DNA from 3 places in the Halomonas sp. I1 genome. Region 2 is predicted to be linked to each of the others. Evidence: predicted binding sites of a transcription regulator. Region 2 holds the regulator's gene; each other region holds the start of a gene.
What was found. Region 2 encodes sigma-54, which starts transcription at its own class of promoters, with help from an activator protein. Its sites were predicted from a motif close to TGGCACNNNNNTTGCTNT; they were not measured.
Positions count from the first base shown of each region.

Region 1: a site for sigma-54 is predicted at 3,355-3,372, ahead of RSO41_RS02285 (P-II family nitrogen regulator). Genes of this name have one in related genera too.
Region 3: a site for sigma-54 is predicted at 3,251-3,268, ahead of RSO41_RS16365 (urease accessory protein UreD). Genes of this name have one in related genera too.

Region 1 is NZ_JAVXUS010000001.1:498,486-505,279, reverse strand. It holds gene RSO41_RS02305 (alpha/beta hydrolase) at 1-705, shown strand, start outside; gene RSO41_RS02300 (hypothetical protein) at 702-1,190, shown strand; gene RSO41_RS02295 (YifB family Mg chelatase-like AAA ATPase) at 1,199-2,704, opposite strand; gene RSO41_RS02290 (accessory factor UbiK family protein) at 2,797-3,141, opposite strand; gene RSO41_RS02285 (P-II family nitrogen regulator) at 3,434-3,772, shown strand; gene RSO41_RS02280 (ammonium transporter) at 3,818-5,059, shown strand; gene glnK (P-II family nitrogen regulator) at 5,209-5,547, shown strand; gene RSO41_RS02270 (DcaP family trimeric outer membrane transporter) at 5,719-6,794, opposite strand, start outside.
Region 2 is NZ_JAVXUS010000023.1:46,168-52,961, reverse strand. It holds gene rapZ (RNase adapter RapZ) at 1-679, opposite strand, end outside; gene RSO41_RS17215 (PTS sugar transporter subunit IIA) at 731-1,210, opposite strand; gene hpf (ribosome hibernation-promoting factor, HPF/YfiA family) at 1,217-1,528, opposite strand; gene RSO41_RS17205 (RNA polymerase factor sigma-54) at 1,630-3,051, opposite strand; gene lptB (LPS export ABC transporter ATP-binding protein) at 3,233-3,958, opposite strand; gene lptA (lipopolysaccharide transport periplasmic protein LptA) at 3,955-4,485, opposite strand; gene lptC (LPS export ABC transporter periplasmic protein LptC) at 4,482-5,066, opposite strand; gene RSO41_RS17185 (KdsC family phosphatase) at 5,070-5,627, opposite strand; gene RSO41_RS17180 (KpsF/GutQ family sugar-phosphate isomerase) at 5,643-6,629, opposite strand; gene RSO41_RS17175 (calcium/sodium antiporter) at 6,669-6,794, opposite strand, start outside.
Region 3 is NZ_JAVXUS010000020.1:42,485-49,278, forward strand. It holds gene urtB (urea ABC transporter permease subunit UrtB) at 1-395, shown strand, start outside; gene urtC (urea ABC transporter permease subunit UrtC) at 402-1,535, shown strand; gene urtD (urea ABC transporter ATP-binding protein UrtD) at 1,532-2,371, shown strand; gene urtE (urea ABC transporter ATP-binding subunit UrtE) at 2,371-3,069, shown strand; gene RSO41_RS16365 (urease accessory protein UreD) at 3,310-4,206, shown strand; gene RSO41_RS16370 (urease subunit gamma) at 4,324-4,626, shown strand; gene RSO41_RS16375 (urease subunit beta) at 4,657-5,025, shown strand; gene ureC (urease subunit alpha) at 5,022-6,743, shown strand; gene ureE (urease accessory protein UreE) at 6,774-6,794, shown strand, end outside.

The DNA.
Region 1 (6,794 bases), on a different contig from region 2:
TGGCGCGTCGTGCTCTGGGACCTCCCCGGACACGGCCTCTCCAGTGGCCCTCGCGCTTCCATCGGCGACTTCGACGAATACGGCGCCTGCCTGACCGACCTTCGCCGGGAGCTCGAGGACCGCGACCTGGCCGCGCCTCCCTGGGTCGGGATCGGCCAGAGCACCGGCGCTGCCATACTGGCCACCGATGCGCTCACGCGGGGCAATGACGGCCACTGGCATGGCCTCGCCCTGCTGGCCCCGCTGGTACGCCCCTGGGGCTGGCCGCAATCCAGCTGGTTGCACCGGCTGGTAGGCCCCTTCGTGCGCTCGGTACCACGCCGCTTTCGCGACAATTCCACCGACAGCGACTTTGCCACCTTCCTGCGAGAAGGCGACCCGCTGCAACCGGAACGCCTGACCATGGAATGGGTCGATGCCATGCGACGTTGGATGCCCCGCCTGCTGGCCTTGCCCCCCAGCCGTGTGCCCACCCTCATCCTGCAGGGCGAGCAGGATTCGACCGTGGACTGGGAATGGAACCTCGACGTGCTGGATCGCAAGTTCCCCAATGCCGAAATCTGTCGCCATCCCGAAGCCCGACACCACCTGGTCAACGAGGCCGAGCCGATACGCCGCACGCTGTTCGCTGACCTGGCGCGCTTCCTCGCCGACCTGGAGGAAAGTTTCGAGGCCCTGCCCCCTGAAAGGCGTCGTTGCTCATGAACACTCCTCAACGGGCACTTCTGGTGCTGTTGCTGCTCGCCCTCACCGGTTGCGCCGCCACTCCGGAGCGCCCCGAGACCGTGCGCCAGGCGCTGTTCGGGCTAGGCGAGCGCGTCGCCGAGCAGGTGGCCGCCTCGCCGACCCTGCCCAGTCCGGCCACCGACCAGGTGCTGCTACTGGCCATGCCGGCGGTCGACCCTGAACTGGGCCTCTCCGATGAACGCCTGATGGAAAGCTTGACCCGTGCCCTGCTGGGGCTCGACGACGGTCCTCAGGTGCTTGACTGGCGTCCCTCCCTCACCGAGGGTGCGGGACGCAATCAGTGGCGCCTCGACAGCCGCCTGAGTGCCTCGGCGCCACGCCTGCAACTCTCCGACCGCGAGCTGCTGCCCTACCGTCTGACCCTTTCCCTGCGACGCCCCGGCCGTGACCAGGTATTGTGGGAAACCCACATCGACGGCGCTCTCGACGCGACCGCCCTGTAGCCCTGGCCTCAGCCGCCCTTGAGCAGCCGGTCGAGCTGGCGATAGCCGATGGCTTCGATCAGATGCTCGCGATCGGGTCGCCCCGCTCCGGCCAGGTCGGCGAGGGTCAGGGCCACCCGCAGCACCCGGTGGAAGGCGCGCGCCGAGAGCTGCAGCCGTTCCAGCACTTCGGCGAGCCAGGCGCGATCCTCGGCGCCCAGTGCACAAGCGGCCTCCAGGTCGGGGCCTGCCAGGTGAGCATTGAGCGCCCCCCTCGCCCATTGGCGCTCGCGCGCCGCCAGGACCCTTTGGCGTACCGTCGCCGAGTCTTCGCCAGGCTCACGGGATGTCAACTGGTCTGCCGGCAGGCTCGGCACCTCGACCTGCAGATCGATGCGATCCAGCAGAGGCCCCGATAACCGCGCCTGATAGCGCTGAATCTGCGCCGCCGTGCAATGACACGCCTGGCGAGGGTCACCCAGGTGACCGCAGGGGCAAGGGTTCATCGCCGCCACCAGCTGGAAGCGCGCCGGGTAGCGACGTTCGTGGCTCGCTCGGGCGATATGGATCTGCCCGGACTCCATGGGCTCGCGCATCACTTCCAGCACCTGCCGCGAAAACTCCGGCAGTTCATCGAGAAACAACACACCATGGTGCGCCAGAGAGATTTCCCCCGGTTTGGGGCGCGAACCGCCGCCGACCAGTGCCACGGCGCTCGCGGTGTGATGTGGGGCCCGGAAGGGTCGACGCCCCCACTGTTCCGCCAGCGGCAGGCCACTGACCGAACGCACCGCCGCCACTTCCAGCGCTTCGTCCTCACCGAGCGGCGGCAGGATGCCGGGCAGGCGGCTGGCCAGCATGGTCTTGCCGGTGCCCGGTGGACCGGCGAACAACAGGTTATGCCCGCCCGCCGCCGCGATCTCCAGGGCCCGACGCGCCTGGTGCTGCCCCCTGACCTCGCGCAGATCCGGCTCCGATGCATCCCGCCGAGGGGGCGCCTGCAACCGGTGGACGGCGATGGGCTCCTGCCCGAGCAAGTGAGCCACCACCTCCAGCAAATGCTCGGCGGGCAGCACCTCCAGGTCACCGGCCAGGGCCGCTTCGTCGGCGTTGGCACGGGGCACGATCAAGCGACGTCCCGCTTGCCGCGAGGCCATGGCCAGCGGCAGCACACCACTCGCCGGGCGCAGGCTACCGTCCAGCGCCAGCTCGCCAACGCACTCCAGCTCCGCCAGAGCCTCAGGGGGAATCTGCCCCGAAGCGACCAGCAGGCCCAGGGCGATCGGCAGGTCGAAACGCCCGCCGTCCTTGGGCAGGTCGGCGGGCGCCAGGTTCAGGGTGATACGCCGCAGCGGAAACTCGAAGCCGGCATTGACCAGGGCGCTGCGCACCCGCTCACGGCTTTCCTTGACGGCGGTTTCCGGCAGCCCGACCAGGGTAATGCCCGGCAGGCCATTGGATAGATGGACCTCGACCAGCACCTCGGGCGCCTCCAGGCCCAGGCCTGCCCGAGTGCGAACAATCGCCAGCGTCATCGGCGTTCCCTCGCGCCTCTGTTTTGTCCGGATGTGACGTCCTTGTCTCGCCTTCTCAGGCTAGACCAGTGGCACGGAGTACGCCCGCCGGGTCACCGCCCGGTCTCACCGGCGCCGGCATCCTCCTCGGGGGAATCGGGGCCCGTCGCGGCTTCCCGGACCTCTTCGGCCTCCTCGTCGACGGTGGCGGCAGAGGCATCCAGCGCGTCTTCCAGGGCGGCGACCTGCTTCTCCAGGGCTTCGACTCGCCCTCGAGTTCGCTGCAGGACATCCATCAGGATGTCGAAATCCTCCCGTGAGACGAGCTCGAGACGATCGAAGGCGCCCTTTACCACCTGCTGCACGCCTTTCTGTACGTCTTCCGGAGCCTGAGAGGCACCTTGAAGGCGCTCACCGATCTGCTGAGCCAAGCGGCCGATGCGATCCTGGCTGACCATGCTGCTTCTCCTGAACGATAGTAGGGAACCTCCCGACAGGATACGCAAGGCGTCCTCTCACCGCATTCTTCCCGACCGCCACCTTCTGGGGCACGGCAGCGCAGACGAAGCACCAAACCAGTGCACAACGCCCATGCCACCTTGCACCGCTTCCGGTGCCAGTCGGCATTCTCATGCCACAGGTTAATGAAAAAAAAGGACTATCAGAGAACCTGGCACGGTTTGCGCTACACCAGGACAAGCATGCACCGCGCGGCAACGTGCCGCGCTCACCGAACAAGGGAGAACCGGGATGAAGCTGATTACCGCCGTCATCAAGCCCTTCAAGCTCGACGATGTCCGCGAAGCACTCGCCGACAACGGCGTACAGGGCATCACCGTCACCGAGGTCAAGGGCTTCGGTCGCCAGAAGGGGCATACCGAGCTATATCGCGGCGCCGAATACGTCGTCGACTTCCTGCCCAAGGTCAAGGTCGAGGTCGCGGTGGATGACGACCGCCTGGATACCGTGCTGGATGCCATCTGCAATGCCGCCAACAGTGGCAAGATCGGCGATGGCAAGGTCTTCGTGACCCCGCTGGAAGACGTCATCCGCATCCGCACCGGCGAGCGTGGCGCCGACGCCGTCTGATCGCCGACCGCCTTCCTGCCTGTTCCCGATACGGAGACCTTTGTCATGACAGAGCTTGCTTATGCGCTCGATACGTTCTACTTCCTGATCTGCGGCGCCCTGGTGATGTGGATGGCCGCCGGTTTCTCGATGCTCGAGGCCGGCCTGGTCCGCTCCAAGAACACCGCCGAGATCCTGACCAAGAACATCGCCCTGTTCGCCATCGCCTGTACCATGTACCTGCTGGTGGGCTACTACCTCATGTACTCCAGCAGTGCCGGCGGCGTCCTGCCCAGCCTGGGCTTTCTGCTGGGTGGCGAGAATACCGTGGACGCGGTGACCGCCGGCGGTGACGACGCTCCCTATTACTCCGCCCGCGCCGACTTCTTCTTCCAGGTCGTGTTCGTGGCCACCGCCATGTCGATCGTCTCCGGTGCGGTCGCCGAACGCATGAAACTCTGGGCCTTCTTGATCTTCACCGTGATTCTGACCGGTTTCATCTACCCGGTCTCCGGCTACTGGACCTGGGGCGGCGGCTGGCTGGCCGAGATCGGGTTCTCCGATTATGCCGGCTCCGGTATCGTGCACATGGCAGGCGCTTCCGCCGCGCTGGCCGGCGTGCTGGTCCTCGGCCCCCGCAAGGGCAAATATGGCAAGGACGGGGCCATCTACGCCATTCCGGGCGCCAACATGCCGCTGGCGACACTGGGTACCTTCATCCTGTGGCTGGGCTGGTTCGGCTTCAACGGCGGCTCCGAGCTGAAGGTGTCCGATGTGGCGTCCGCCAACAACATGGCGCAGGTACTGGTCAACACCAACGCAGCCGCCGCCGGGGGCGTGATCGCCGCCCTGATCCTGGCCAAGGCCTGGTTCCGCAAGGCCGACCTGACCATGGCACTGAACGGCGCCATCGCCGGCCTGGTATCCATCACCGCCGACCCGCTGTCGCCCAGCGCCCTGGGTGCCACCCTGATCGGTGGGTTCGGCGGCCTGCTGGTGGTCATCTCCATCGTCAGCCTCGACAAGCTGAAGCTCGATGATCCGGTCGGTGCCATCTCCGCCCACGGCATGGTCGGGATCTGGGGGGTGCTGGCGGTACCGCTGTCCAACAGCAGTGCCAGCTTCGGCGCCCAGATCATCGGCATCCTCGGCATCTTCATCTGGGTATTCGTGGCCAGCCTGATCGTCTGGCTGATCCTCAAGGCCGTGATGGGTATCCGGGTCAGCGAAGAAGAAGAATACGAAGGCGTCGACCTGGCCGAATGCGGTCTCGAAGCCTACCCCGAGTTCAACGTCGCCAAGAAATGAGGCGACCCCCGAGTGAGCTGGCGTGCTCCACTGGCCCCCGCAAGGGGGCTTTTTTATTCTGTTCGCAGCGGGTGTATGCTCTGTCACAATGAGGCCAGCAAGGGCGGCGTGCGGCGCCGCCGGCACACGAACCACGCGAGGACAAGACCATGAAACTGGTGACCGCCATCATCAAGCCGTTCAAGCTCGACGACGTACGCGAATCACTCTCCGAGATCGGCGTCCAGGGCATCACCGTCACCGAGGTCAAGGGCTTCGGCCGCCAGAAGGGCCATACCGAGCTCTATCGCGGTGCCGAATACGTGGTCGACTTCCTGCCCAAGGTCAAGCTCGAGGTCGCGGTGGATGACGACATGACCGAGCAGGTCATCGACGCCATCACCCAAGTGGCCAATACCGGCAAGATCGGCGACGGCAAGATCTTCGTCACGCCGCTCGAACAGGTCATCCGCATCCGCACCGGCGAAACCGACAAGGACGCGGTGTAAGCTCGAAGAGAAAGCATACGAGTCCCGAGCGGCGAGCAACGAGTCGTTCGGAGCCGGGGTTGACTTTCGTGACTCGTTTCTCGCAGCTGGGTTTCTTCAAGCTTCCAGCCCGGACAATGTCCGGGCGTTCTTACGTCTTACGGCTCACAGCTCCCGGCGTCGCCGGGGGGATCAGAACTGGAACTTGGCACTGGCCTGGAGGCGACTGGCATCCACTTTCTCGCCACTGACCCTTTCGAGGTCGACGTACTGGTATTCCATGCCCACTGCCAGACGCTCGTTCACGTCCCAGATCAGGTTCACATGGGAAAACTGCACGGTGTCGGTCATCCCTTGGAAGGCCGGCGCGTCATCCGGCAGGTCCTGATGAACTCGTGAGGTGCCGATGGAGCTCGACCAGTCACTGTTCCAGCGGTGATCCAGGGAAACGCCATAGCTGCGCATATCGACGGTCTCGAGCGACCCATCGGCAGCCAGATAGGCATCGGGCGCACGGAACTTGGCACCGGACGCCGGCACATAGTCCAGGTAGCCGCCCAGGCCACTGCCTACCATCAAGTTGCCCTTGAGCGTGGTGTTGTTCATCGGCAGCGCCGCCTGGGCGGCCACCCCGTAGCCGGTCGCACTCTCGTCCTGCCCGTTGACAGCCGAATCGGTGGAGACCTGGCGTACCACGCCGGAAACACCGAAATTGCGCTTGTAGCGGTAACGCAGCGTCAGGTCCGGCAGCTCGGTATTCTCGTCGACGGCACCGCCGGGGCCGAGATCGGATACCGAGTACTCCGGGTTCTCGAGGGCCACCGCGAAGGTGTTCCCCCCTGACTCATGGGTATAGCGCACCTGTTCGGGGCGGCCGGTGGCATAGCCGATCGGTCCACCCAGCTTGAGGATCCTCGGTGTCCCCAGAAAAAACATGAAATTGGTCCAGGACTGGCCGGCCAGAAAGCCGTTGTACTCGCCGTAGGCATGGCGCAGGTTGAACTTGTTGTCGGGGGCAAAATGACCTTCGAAATAGGTATTCAGCATACCGAAATCGGTCTGGGTCTGGGTGCGAAAGTTGAGGCGCGTTTCTTGTGCAGTGAACGTCGTCTTGCCGTCGGTGGCATTGTCCTCGCTGGCAGTTGCCAGTGGATCAGTAATCTCTCCCAGATTGTAATCAAAGTCATAAAGCGCATCGAACTTGACATAACCCCCGAAGGCAATATCGGTGTTCGTGCCGGGAATGTTGAAGGTGCTGCGATGGTTCC
Region 2 (6,794 bases):
GGATGTCCCGGCGCATCTCGTCGACCATCGGGTAGCCGTCGAGAAAGTCGATGACGCTCGAGTCACGCCCGGTGGCATCGCGCAATGACGGGTCCCAGTAGGGGTTCGGCAGGCAGCGCGCATCGAAGACGATATCGGCGTCGAGGGGAACACCGCGCTTGAAGCCGAAGGACTCGATGGTCAAGGCCAGGGCTTCCTGTCCGCGGTCGGCCACCTGGTCGGCGAGGCGGCCGCGCAGGTCATGCACCGAGAGTCGTGACGTATCGATCACCAGGTCGGCGAGGTCGCGGATGTCTGCCAGGGAAGCTTCTTCCTGGTCGATGGCCTCGGCCAGCGTCATCCGGTTGTTGCGGGTCAACGGGTGGCGTCGTCGAGTGGCCGAGTAGCGTTCGAGCAGGATGCGCGCATCGGTGGTGAGGTAGACCACCTGACACTGAACCTTCCTGTCGCGCAACTCATGGAGTAGCGTCGGAAAGCGTTGCAGGGCATGTGGCAGGTTGCGGGCATCGATGCTGACGGCGATGGAGCTGCGTGCCTGGGCATCGTGCAGCTCATCCACCAGCGAGCCGAGCAGCATGGCCGGCAGATTGTCGATAGCGTAGAAGCCGAGATCCTCCAGCGCCTGCAGGGCGATCGACTTGCCCGAGCCCGAACGGCCGCTGATGATCACGATCTGCATGGCGGATCTCCTGGTCGAATGGCTGGCCGGATGGCCCGGGAACGGGGGCCGTCAGTCGTGTTCGGCCGGCGCCTGCCGGCGTATGGCCTCGACGAGTCGTTCGTGCAGGGCATGCTGGCTATCGGCGCGCCGCAGGGCATTGCGTGTGTCGGCATCATTCATCACGGCAGCGACCTGGCCGAGCAACGCCAGGTGGGCGTCGTCGGCCTGCTCGGGAACCAGCAGCACGAACACCAGATCGACGGGGTCGCCGTCGACCGCATCGAAGTCGATCGGGTCGGCGAGCTTCAGGAAGCCGGCGATGGGGGCCTTGCAGTGCGGGTTGCGGGAGTGGGGGATGGCCACTCCGTGTCCGATGCCCGTGCTGCCCAGACGCTCGCGACCGATCAGTCGGCTGAAAACCTCCTGACTGTCGAGGCTGGGTGTGTTCTGAGCGATGAAGGTGCTGAAGAATTCCAGTACGCGCTTTTTGCTCCCCCCGGGGACATCGAAAAGGGTGCGCTCGGGGGGAAGGATGGTTTCCAGAGTCATGACGGGTCAGCGTGCGCCGGCGGCGCCCTGGGCGCGCGCCTGGGATTTTTCCTTGTGTTTCACCAACTGGCGATCGAGCTTGTCGGCGAGGGCATCGATGGCGGCGTACATGTCGCCGTCCATTGCTTCGGCATGCAGGTCGGCACCAGCAGCATGCAGGGTACAGGCAGCCTGTTGACGTTCTTTCTCCACGGAGAGCGTGACTTGCACGGTGGTGATGTTGTCGTAATGACGTTCGAGGCGCGCGAGCTTCTCTTGGACATAGTCACGCAGGGCGTCGGTCAATTCCACATGATGGCCGGTGAGGTTGACTTGCATGACACGCTCCTTGCTCCTTGGGTGGTGACTCGATTGTAACCCTTTTTGGAGTCGAGCAAACCCCCTGCGCAATGCCGTCGGTGACGTCCCGTGGTAAACGCTCAGCGAAGGCGTTTGCGCTGGCTCGAGGAGGGGATGTTCATCGATTCACGGTACTTGGCCACGGTTCGTCGTGCCACATCGATGCCTTCCTCGGCGAGCAGGGTGACAAGTCTGTTGTCGGAAAGCGGCTTGCGTGTCGATTCTTCCTGAATGAGCTTGCGGATTCGGGCGCGAATGGCAGTGCTGGAGTGCGCATCGTCGCCCCCGCCGACATGACTGGAGAAGAAATACTTGAGCTCGAACACGCCACGCGGTGTGTGGATGTATTTCTGGGTGGTCACCCGGGAAATGGTCGATTCGTGCATCTCGACGGTCTGGGCGATGTCGGCCAGTATGAGCGGTTTCATGGCCTCCTCGCCGTGTTCCAGGAAATCCAGTTGGCGGACCATGATCTCGCGGCCGACCCGAAGAAGGGTGTCGTTGCGACTGGCCAGGCTCTTGAGTAGCCAGCGTGCTTCCTGGAGGTGGTCCTTGAGGAACTGGTTGTCCTGGCTCTTGTCGGCGCGCCGGATCAAGGCGGCATAGTCGGGCTGAATGCGCAGGCGCGGCATGGCGTCGGGATTGAGCTCGACCTGCCAACCATCTTCGGTGCGTCGGGCGACCAGGTCGGGAATGACATAGTCGTCGCTCTCGCTGGCAAAGGCGCTGCCCGGGCGGGGGTCGAGGTCTCGGATCAGGGCGATGGCTTCGTCGAGGGCCTCATCGTCCAGGCTGAGGCGTCGTTTCAGCAGACGCCGGTCATCGCCGGCCAGCGCCTCGAGGAACTGGCGGGCCAGACGCCGAGCCTGAGGAAGTCGGGGAGTGTCCTGGGGCAGGGCCGCAAGCTGCAGCAGTAGGCACTCCCGCAGGTCGCGGGCGAAGACGCCGGTGGGGTCGAACTGCTGCACTTGAAGCAGCACCGTTTCGACTTCGCGACTGGATAGTCCTTCCAGTCCCTGGGCGCGCAGGCCGTCACGGATCTCGTCCAGAGGCTGGTCCAGGTAGCCGTCGTCGTTGACCGCGTCGATCAGGCTCTCGGCGATACGCGACGCGCGTTCGTCCAGGCCGCTCATGGCCAGTTGCCAGGCCAGGTGGCCCTGCAGGCTCTGGCCGGCCGCCTGGCGCTCGAAGTCGGGAGCTTCGCCACTGCCGGTGCCTCCCAGGCTTCCCAATCCGGCGTCCTGGTAGGTGTCGGACCAGTCGCTGTCGACGGTCAAGTCATCGGGAATCTCGCTGGCCCAGTCATCCTCGGGGGCATCGCTGACGGCCTGTTCGCCGAAATCGTCGTCGAGCTCCAGCATGGGGTTGGATTCCAGGGCCTGCTGGACCTCCTGGCGAAGATCGAGGGTGGAGAGCTGCAGCAGGGCGATGGCCTGCTGCAGTTGGGGCGTCATGGTCAGCTGGGTGCCGAGCCGCAGTTGCAGGGAAGCCTTCATGGCCATAGGGAAAGAGATCCGCTCAACGTGCGAGAAACCCCCACCCTAGTCCGCTGGGTCGGCGCATGCAAGCCTTGTTAAAAGCAATTATCATGCCATTGGCAATTAGCATGCCTCGGAGATAAAGTTCTCTTTATATCAGTTTGTTGTGATTCCACGAGGCGCATCAGCGCTTGGCAGGGGCGACTCAGAGCCGGAAATCCTGGCCCAGGTAGACGTCACGTACTCGTTGGTTGGCGAGGATCGCCTCGGCGTTGCCTTCGGCGATGATCTGCCCGTCGCCGACGATGTAGGCGCCATCACAGATATCGAGCGTCTCGCGAACATTGTGATCGGTGATCAGTACGCCAATGCCGCGTGCCTTTAGCTGGCGGATGATGTCCTTGATTTCACCGACGGAAATCGGGTCCACGCCCGCGAAGGGCTCGTCCAGCAGGATGAAATCGGGTTCGGTTGCCAGGGCGCGCGCGATTTCCACTCGGCGTCGCTCGCCACCGGACAGGGTCATGCCCGCGTTGTCACGGATGTGGGTGACGTGAAAGTCCTCCAGCAGCGACTCCAGGCGGGCTCGGCGGCCGGCGCGATCGAGGTCCTTGCGCATCTCGAGGATGGCCATGATGTTGTCGGCCACGCTCAGCTTGCGAAAGATCGAGGCTTCCTGGGGCAGATAGCCGATGCCGGCGTGGGCGCGTTCGTGCATGGCGGCGTCGGACAGGTCGTGATCATCGATGGCGACTTCGCCGGCATCGGCGCGGACCAGGCCCACGATCATGTAGAAGGAGGTGGTCTTGCCGGCACCGTTGGGGCCGAGCAGGCCGATGATGTGCCCCTGGCCGATCGCCAGGCTGATATCGTGGACCACGCGGCGACGCTTGTAGCTCTTGGCCAGGTGGCGAGCATGAAGCGTTTTCATTGGGAATCCTGTTGCTCGGGTTCCAGGGTCATGCGTACCCGCTGGTTTCCTTCGACGCCCTCGGCAGAGGAACGCGCCTGTACCACGCGGCGGTCGAGGAAGTACTCCAGATAGCCGCCATCGAAGGTGTCGCCACCCTGGTGGAGTTCGGCTTGATCGACGAGCTCCATGCGGCGCTCGGCCACATGGTAGACGATGCGCTGCCCCCAGCCGCGCACCAGCGGTTCGTCGGGGGCGGGCTTCTGTTCGATGTAGGCACGTTCGCCGGTGGCGATGGCCTGGCTCAACTGGCCGGCGTCGTTGCGGCGGATTTCCACTCGTGCGCCGGTCAGGCGCATGCTGCCTTGCTGGATGCGGACATCGCCTTGATAGACGGCGGTGCCGGCACGGTCATCGAGATCCAGCCGGTCGGCTTCGACCTGAATCGGCGCGCTGGCGTCACCCTCCAGCGCCAGTGCCGGGGGGGCAGCAAGCGTCAGCATGGTCAATGTCAGGCCCAGCAGGGGGGCGAGGGACTGTCGCGTCATGGCTCGGGGTCCTCGTCGGTTGCCGGCGGATGGTGGCCGCGGACATTGTCGGTCAGTCGAACGCGATTGTCATGGAGCCAGGCATCGAACCGTTGGCCTCGCATCGATTGAGGAGGCTGGCTCACGGTAGTGGGCGTGTCGCTCCATGCATGGCCGGTATCGGCATCGTAGTGCAGCGTCCGGGTGGTCAGGTGCCAGCGTTCCTCGGGGGCCTCCAGGTGGACGTCGCCAGCGAGCACCAGAGGGTTGCCGCCGGTTTCCAGACGGCCCTTCTCGGCTCGGGCGAGCCAGCGTCGGCCATCATTGTCGCGGAGTCTGACATCGGGATTTTCCAGGCGCGTGACGTCGTCGACGGGCGTGTGCACCAGGCGTGGCGTGACCAGGTGCTGGTGGGGGCGCCCCTCGGCATCGAAACGCGTCGCCTCGACGTCTTCCAGGTAGTAGTCCGGTTCGCCGGCAGCATCCTGTGGCACCGGGCCGGGAGCATCGGTGTCGCGAGAGTCGAGCAGGGCCAGGCCGCCGCCCAGAAGCAACAGGAGGAAGAAAAGCCAGGTGCGAAAACCGGGGCGTGGTAGTCGCATGGGTCAGGCCTGATCGTTCAGGTAGGTGTCGAGTACGGTATCCCATTGCCCCTGGGCCTGCAGCAGGACGTCGCAGATCTCGCGTACCGCGCCGTGTCCGCCGGCGCGCTCGGTGACCCAGTCGGCATGTCGGCGTATATAGCCTGGTGCGCCGGGGACGCTGATGCCGACGCCGGCCTGGTGGATGGCCGCCAGGTCGGGCATGTCATCGCCGCAGTAGGCGACCTGGCCGAGTTCGATCTCGAGTCGCGCGCAGAGGTGTTGCAGCACGGGGAGCTTGCGTGAAATGCCCTGGTGGAGGTGGGAGATGCCGAGCGCGGCGGCGCGACGGCTGACCATCGGCGAGTCACGACCCGTGATCAGTGCCACCTCGATACCGGCGCCCTGCACCAGCTTGATGCCGTGGCCGTCCAGGGTGTGGAAGGCCTTGATCTCGTCGCCATCGGCCTGGAAATAGAGTCGTCCGTCGGTCAACACGCCATCGACATCCAGGGCCAGCAGGCGTACCTGTCGCAAGCGGTCGAGCAGGTGCGTGGGAAGCGAGGGGGCGTCATGACGCATGGCTACTCCTTGGGGTCAGATCACGCCGCTGGCCAGTAGGTCGTGCATGTGCAAGGCGCCGACAGGATGGCCGTCGGCGTCCACCACGGCCAGTGCAGTGATGCGGTTGTCTTCCATGATGCGGACGGCCTCGGCGGCCAGGGTGTCGGGCGAGATACGTTTGCCTGGTGCGGTCATGACGTCGTCGACCTTGAGGCCGCTCAGGTCGGCATGCTGGTCGAGAGTGCGCCGGAGGTCGCCATCGGTATAGACGCCGACCAGGTGATCATCGGGGTCGACGACGCAGGTGAAGCCCAGACCTTGGCGCGTGATCTCCAGCAGGGCGTCGCGCAACGGGCTGCCGGATGCCACCCTGGGGAGACGGGTGCCCTGGTGCATGAGGTCCGAGACCCGCAGCAACAAACGTTTGCCAAGGCTGCCGCCGGGATGAGACAAGGCGAAATCCTCGGCGGTGAATCCCCGTGTCTCGAGCAGGGCCACGGCCAGAGCGTCACCAAGCGCCAGGGCGGCCGTGGTCGAGGACGTGGGGGCCAGGTCGAGCGGGCAGGCCTCGCGCTCGACGCCGGCGTAGAGGTGGGCTTCGGCATGGCGACCCAGGGTGGAGGTCGGGCGCCCCGTCATGCTGATCAATGGCGTTCCCAGTCGCTTGAGAAGCGGTAGCAGGGCGGTGACTTCGGCGGTCTCTCCCGAGTGTGACAATGCCAGGACCACATCGCCCGGCGTGATCATGCCGAGATCACCGTGGCTGGCTTCGCCGGGGTGCACGAAGAAGGCCGGTGTGCCGGTGCTGGCCAGGGTGGCGGCGATCTTGCCGCCGATGTGGCCGGATTTGCCCATGCCGGTGACCACGACCCGGCCCGGGCAGGCCAGGATGAGTTCGCAGGCACGTTCGAAATCATCGTCGAGATGTTCGATCAAGGCGCCGATGGCCTGTTGTTCCAGCATCAGGGTGCGGGTGGCGCTGGCACGCAGCTGAGCGGAGGGAGAGGTAGCGTCAGTCATGGCAGAGATTGTTGCCCGTCATGGGGTTTCACTCAAGGGTCAGGTGCCGGCGATGGTCTGGCTGCTTCCCAGCCAGACCAGATAGGCGAGATACGCCAGGGCGAGCAGGGCGCCTGGCAGGCGCTTGATCTGTCCGTGGCGCTGCCACAGCAGCAGCATGCCCAA
Region 3 (6,794 bases), on a different contig from region 2:
CCCGATTGGGGCTCGAGGTGCGGGCGGTGACCCAGAACCGCGCCATGGCACGTGCCATGGGCATCCGCGCCACCCGGGTGGATATCCTGACCTTCGCATTGGGCTCCGGGGTGGCGGGGCTGGCCGGGGTGGCGCTCTCGCAGCTCACCAACGTGGGCCCCAACCTGGGCCAGAACTACATCATCGACTCCTTCATGGTGGTGGTGTTCGGCGGCGTGGGGAATCTCTGGGGCACCCTGGTGGCGGGCCTGTCGCTGGGCGTCATCAACCAGGTGCTGGAGCCCTGGGCCGGTGCGGTGCTGGCCAAGATCGTCGTGCTCGTGTTCATCATCCTGTTCATTCAGAAACGCCCCCGCGGACTCTTTCCGCAGAAGGGCCGGGCGGCGGAGGGCTAGACCATCATGTGGCTGACACGACCTTTTTCCGAACACTCGACTCGACGGTTCCTGGGCATCCTGCTGGCCGCACTGGGACTGGTCACCCTGCTCAACCTGGCCGTGCCGGCAGGCCATCCGCTGCATGTTTCCACCTATACGGTGACACTGCTCGGCAAGTATCTGAGCTATGCGTTGCTCGCGGTGGCCGTCGACCTGGTATGGGGCTATCTGGGCATTCTGAGTCTCGGCCATGGCGCCTTCTTCGCCCTGGGAGGCTATGCCATGGGCATGTACCTGATGCGCCAGATCGGTGATCGGGGCACTTATGGCGATCCGATACTGCCGGACTTTATGGTGTTCCTGAACTGGGAAAGCTTGCCATGGTACTGGCTGGGCTTCGACACGCCGTGGTTCGCCTTTTTGATGGTGTTGCTGGCGCCGGGCCTGCTGGCCCTGGTGTTCGGCTTCCTGGCGTTTCGTTCGAGGGTCACCGGCGTCTACCTGTCGATCATCACCCAGGCCATGACCTTTGCCCTGATGCTGGCCTTCTTTCGCAACGAGATGGGCTTCGGCGGCAACAACGGCCTCACCGACTTTCGCGAATTGCTGGGCGTCGACCTGAGAAACGATGGCACCCGGCTGGGCCTGTTCCTTGCCACCGGTATTGCGCTGGCGCTGGGCTATGTACTGTGTCGGGCGATCGTCGCCAGCAAGCTGGGCCGAGTCAGCGTGGCCTGCCGCGATGCCGAGGCACGCACACGCTTTCTGGGCTACCGAGTCGAGCGCTTCCAACTGTTCGTCTTCGTGGTCTCGGCGATGCTCGCCGGGCTGGCCGGCGCCCTCTACGTGCCCCAGGTGGGCATTATCAATCCCAGCGAGTTCTCGCCGATCTTCTCCATCGAGGTGGTGCTATGGGTGGCGCTGGGTGGCCGCGCGACCCTCTACGGGGCGGTGATCGGCGCGCTGCTGGTCAACTATGCCAAGACGGTATTCACCGGGGTGATGCCCGATGCCTGGCTGTTCGCCCTGGGCGGCATGTTCGTGCTGGTCACCGTCTTCCTGCCCAGGGGCATCGCCGGCCTGCTGAGTCTTCGTCCCTGGCGTCGTGCAGGCCATGCCGCGACGACCCAACCGACCACGGGGGAAAGCACCGCATGAACATCCTCAAATCCCTGGCCGACCGGGAGCGCGTCTTCGATTTCCTGGCGCCGGCGCACTCTCCGGTGGATGTGCGCCACGGCCCCATCCTCTACCTGGAGGACGTCAATGTCAGCTTCGACGGCTTCAGGGCCATCGATGACTTGAACCTGACCATCGACGATGGCGAGCTGCGTTGCATCATCGGTCCCAACGGCGCCGGCAAGACCACCATGATGGACATCATCACCGGCAAGACCCGGCCCGACAGCGGCTCGGTGTGGTTTGGCAGCCGCCATGACCTGCTGACCCTGAACGAGCCGGAGATCGCCAGCCTCGGGATCGGTCGCAAGTTCCAGAAGCCCACGGTCTTCGAGGCGTTGACGGTCTTCGATAACCTGGAGCTGGCCATGGCCGCCGACAAACGGGTCCTGCCCACGCTGACCGCACGCCTGACCGGCGAAGGACGTGACCGCATCGAGGAAGTGCTGGCGACCATTGGTCTCGTCGAGTTGCGTCACGCGCCGGCGGGCATTCTCTCCCACGGACAGAAGCAGTGGCTGGAGATCGGCATGCTGTTGATGCAACGGCCGCGACTGCTGCTGGTCGATGAGCCGGTGGCCGGCATGACCGAGCAGGAGATGGAGCGTACCGCCGAACTGCTCACCGGCCTGGCCGGCAAGGGCAAGCAGTCGGTGGTCGTCGTCGAGCATGACATGGGCTTCGTGCGTTCTATTGCCCGCACCGTGACGGTGCTGCATCAGGGCAGCGTGCTGGCCGAAGGCAGCATGAACACGGTCTCCAATGATCCGAAGGTGATCGAGGTCTACCTGGGTGCCGAGGAGGAGGCGGCCTGATGCTGAGCGTCGACAAGCTGAACCAGTACTATGGCGAGAGCCATACGCTGTGGGACCTGGACCTGGAGGTGCCGGCAGGGCAGTGCACCTGTGTGATGGGCCGCAACGGCGTGGGCAAGACCACCCTGATGAAGGCGGTCATGGGCGAGGTCGCGGTGGTTTCCGGGAACATCCGCTACGCCGACGACACGGAACTGACTCGCCGACGGGTGGAGGACCGCTCCCGGCTGGGTATCGGCTATGTGCCCCAGGGGCGGCAGATCTTTCCGCTGCTCACCGTCGAGGAGAATCTGCGAACCGGCCTGGCCGCCCGTGGCGATGGTCGGCGAACCATCCCCGAGCGCGTCCATGAGCTATTCCCGGTGCTCGAGGAGATGAAGCATCGCCGTGGGGGTGATCTCTCCGGCGGTCAGCAGCAGCAGCTGGCCATCGGCCGTGCCCTGGTACTGGAGCCGCGCCTGTTGATTCTCGACGAGCCTGGGGAGGGCATCCAGCCCAATATCGTCACCCAGATCGGCGAGGTGATCCGCCGGCTGATCGCCGAGGATGGCCTGACGGTATTGCTGGTGGAGCAGAAGTTGCCCTTTGCGCGCCGGTATGCCGATCGCTTCACGATCCTGGACCGTGGCCGGACAGTGGCGCGTGGCGGAATCGGCGATCTTTCCGATGCCTTGATCAAGGAGCACCTGAGTGTCTAGACGACGGGGAATGCCGGACAGGCGTTGCTTCATGACGGTGCGCTCCTCGATCTTCCGCACCCGGATGGTGCGATACCCCTTCCGTGTGTCGGCGTCAGTGGTGCAAGCCGGCGGGCGGACACTTCTTTGTGTACAAAATATGATGTTGATTTAAAATATTTTTTTGTTGATTTCACCAAGTTGGTACGTGACTTGCTGAGGGTAAGAGCAATAGCCATCGGATTCACAGGACCCTTGTCGATGACGGTCTTCCCGCGTGCCATTTCCCATTACCCCGAGTCGGGCCATCGTTTCGATGCCGGCCGCCGCTGGGTGGCGTCGCTGGATCTCGGCTTTGCGGCACGGGATACCGTGACCTGCCTGTCCCGGGCGCGTCACCGGGGGCCATTGCGGGTCCAGCGACCCTTCTATCCGGAAGGGCGGCGCAAGGCTGCCTGCCATGTCTACCTGCTGCATCCGCCCGGGGGCGTGGTCAGTGGCGATGCATTGAACATCGATGTCGAGGTGGGGCGCGGCACCCGGGCGTTATTGACGACGCCAGCCGCCAACAAGCTCTACCGCGCCGACAGCCAGGGCGTTCCTTGGCGGCAGCACACCCGACTCGAGGTCGCCGATGACGGCGTGCTGGAGTGGCTGCCTCAGGAAACCATCGCCTTCGATGGCTCGCGGGGCGAGCAGGTCACCACCATCGAGCTCACCGGCAATGCCCGCTGCCTGGGCTGGGAGATACTGGCGCTGGGTCGCCCGGCTAGCGATCTGCCCTTTACCTCGGGCCGCCTGGAACAACGCTTTCACCTGACGCGGGAAGGGCGTCCGCTGTGGCTGGAACGGCAACCCCTGGCGCCCGAGCATCCCCGCTTTCATGGCCGTTGGGGGCAGGGGGGCGCCACGGTTCAAGCCTCGCTCTGGGCGGCAGGATTCTCGGAAGAAGACGCTGCCGAGGCGGTTGCAGCCTTGCGTGATGAGGTGAGCGGCTCGCCTCGCTGGGCCGTCACGACCCGCAACGGTGTCCTGTTGTTGCGTTACCTGGGGAATGCGCGCAACGAGGCCTGGGATCTGTGCCGACATGCCCGGGACGTGCTGCGGCCTCGGCTGGTGGGTCGCAGGGCCCAGGAACCGAGGATCTGGAGAACCTGACGAGGCTTCGCCTCAGTGACGAGCTTCGAGCACCGAACATCATCTTGTCGAAGCTCGAAGCTCGAAGCTCGAAGCTCGAAGCTCGAAGCGCCGTTCTGACATCTTGAGGAGATTGCGATGGAACTGACCCCCAGAGACAAGGACAAGCTGTTGCTGTTCACGGCGGGCCTGCTGGCGGAGCGCCGGCGTGAGCGCGGCCTCCGGCTGAATTATCCCGAGGCCATGGCGTTGATCAGCTGCCAGATCATGGAGGGCGCCCGAGACGGCCGCAGCGTGGCCGACCTGATGAGCGAAGGGCGGGAGATTCTCGGGCGTGACGACGTCATGGAAGGGGTGCCCGAGATGATCGAGCAGGTGCAGGTGGAGGCGACGTTCCCCGATGGAACCAAGCTGGTCACTATCCATGACCCCATTGTGTGAGGGGGAAGGCGTGAGGAAAGGAGCCACAACATGATTCCCGGTGAATACCAGTTGCAGGACGGCGAGATCGCGCTGTGCGAGGGACGTGAACGCGTCACCCTCGAGGTGGCCAACACCGGCGATCGACCGATTCAGGTCGGTTCCCACTACCACTTCGCCGAGGCCAACCCGGCGCTGGTCTTCGATCGCGACAAGGCACGAGGGTACCGTCTCGACGTAGCCGCCGGCACGGCGATTCGCTTCGAGCCGGGGCAGAGCCGCGATGTCACGCTGATTCCCTATGTCGGCAGCCGGCATGTCTTCGGTTTTCGCGGCGAGGTGATGGGGTCGCTCTCTGGTGCGTCCGCTGCCGCGCGAATTTCCCCATCCGTCGACGCTGGCAGGGGAGAGACGTCATGACCGATACGACCCCGAACAAGGTCAGTCGTCAGGCCTATGCCGATATGTACGGTCCCACCACCGGAGATCGAGTGCGTCTCGGCGATACCGAGTTGTGGATCGAAGTGGAGAGCGATGCCGCGCCTTACGGCGACGAGGTCAAGTTCGGCGGTGGCAAGGTGGTCCGTGATGGCATGGGGCAGAGCCAGCGGCATGACGATGCGGTGATGGATACCGTGATCACCAATGCCCTGATCCTTGATTGGTGGGGCATCGTCAAGGCCGATGTGGGGCTGAAGAGCGGGCGCATCGCGGCCATCGGCAAGGCCGGCAACCCCGATATTCAGCCCGATGTACAGATCGTCATCGGTCCCGGCACCGAGATCATCGCCGGCGAGGGCAAGATCCTCACTGCCGGCCACATAGACGCGCATATTCACTTCATCTGCCCGCAACAGGTGGAAGAAGCGCTGGCCAGCGGCGTCACCACCATGCTGGGTGGCGGTACGGGACCGGCAACCGGCTCCAATGCGACGACCTGTACACCAGGGGCCTGGCATATCGGCCGCATGCTCCAGGCCGTGGATGAACTGCCGATGAACATCGGCCTGCTCGGCAAGGGCAACGCCAGCCTGCCCGAGGCGCTCGACGCCCAGATCGAGGCGGGCGCCATGGGCCTCAAGCTGCACGAGGACTGGGGCACCACCCCGGCCTCCATCGACAACTGCCTGAGCGTGGCCGAGCGATATGACGTCCAGGTCGCCATTCACACCGACACCCTGAACGAATCGGGATTCGTCGAAGATACCCTGGCGGCCTTCGCCGAGCGTGGCATCCATACCTATCACACCGAAGGCGCCGGGGGCGGGCATGCCCCGGACATTCTCACTGCCTGTGCCCTCGATTACGTGCTGCCGTCCTCTACCAATCCGACCCGGCCCTACACGGTGAACACCATCGACGAGCACCTGGACATGCTGATGGTCTGCCACCACCTGGATCCGTCGATTCCCGAGGACGTGGCCTTCGCCGATTCGCGGATTCGTCGCGAGACCATCGCCGCCGAGGACATCCTCCACGACATGGGCGTGATTGCCATGATCGCCTCCGATGCCCAGGCCATGGGGCGGGTCGGCGAGGTGGTGTGCCGCACCTGGCAGACTGCGCACAAGATGAAGGTCCAGCGTGGCCTGTTACCGGAGGATGTCGAACGCGGTGCCGACAATTTTCGCGCTCGCCGGTATATCGCCAAGACCACCATCAATCCGGCGCTGACCCATGGCATCGCGCATGAAGTGGGGTCCGTGGAGGTCGGCAAGCTGGCCGATCTGGTGCTATGGGACCCGGCCTGTTTCGGTGTCAAGCCGGCGCTGGTCCTCAAGGGGGGCATGATCGCCCTGGCGCCCATGGGCGACCCTAATGCCTCGATTCCCACGCCCCAGCCGGTGCATTACCGGCCGATGTTCGGCGCCTTGGGACGAGCGGCGAGTCACACGCGGGTATCGTTCGTCAGCCAGGCGGCCTTCGATGCCGGGGTTGGCGAGCAACTGGGGCTGATCAGTCCGTTATCGGCATGTCGTGACGTGCGAGGCATACGCAAGCGCCACATGAAGCTGAACGAGGCTTGTCCACGGCTCGAGGTCGATCCACAGACCTACGAAGTGCGGGCCGACGGTGAGCTGCTGACCTGCGAGCCGGCCACCGAGCTGCCGCTGGCCCAGCGCTATCATTTGTTCTGAGCCACGAGCGGCTCGAGACTGAGGTAGACGATGTTGAAACTGACCGAACGC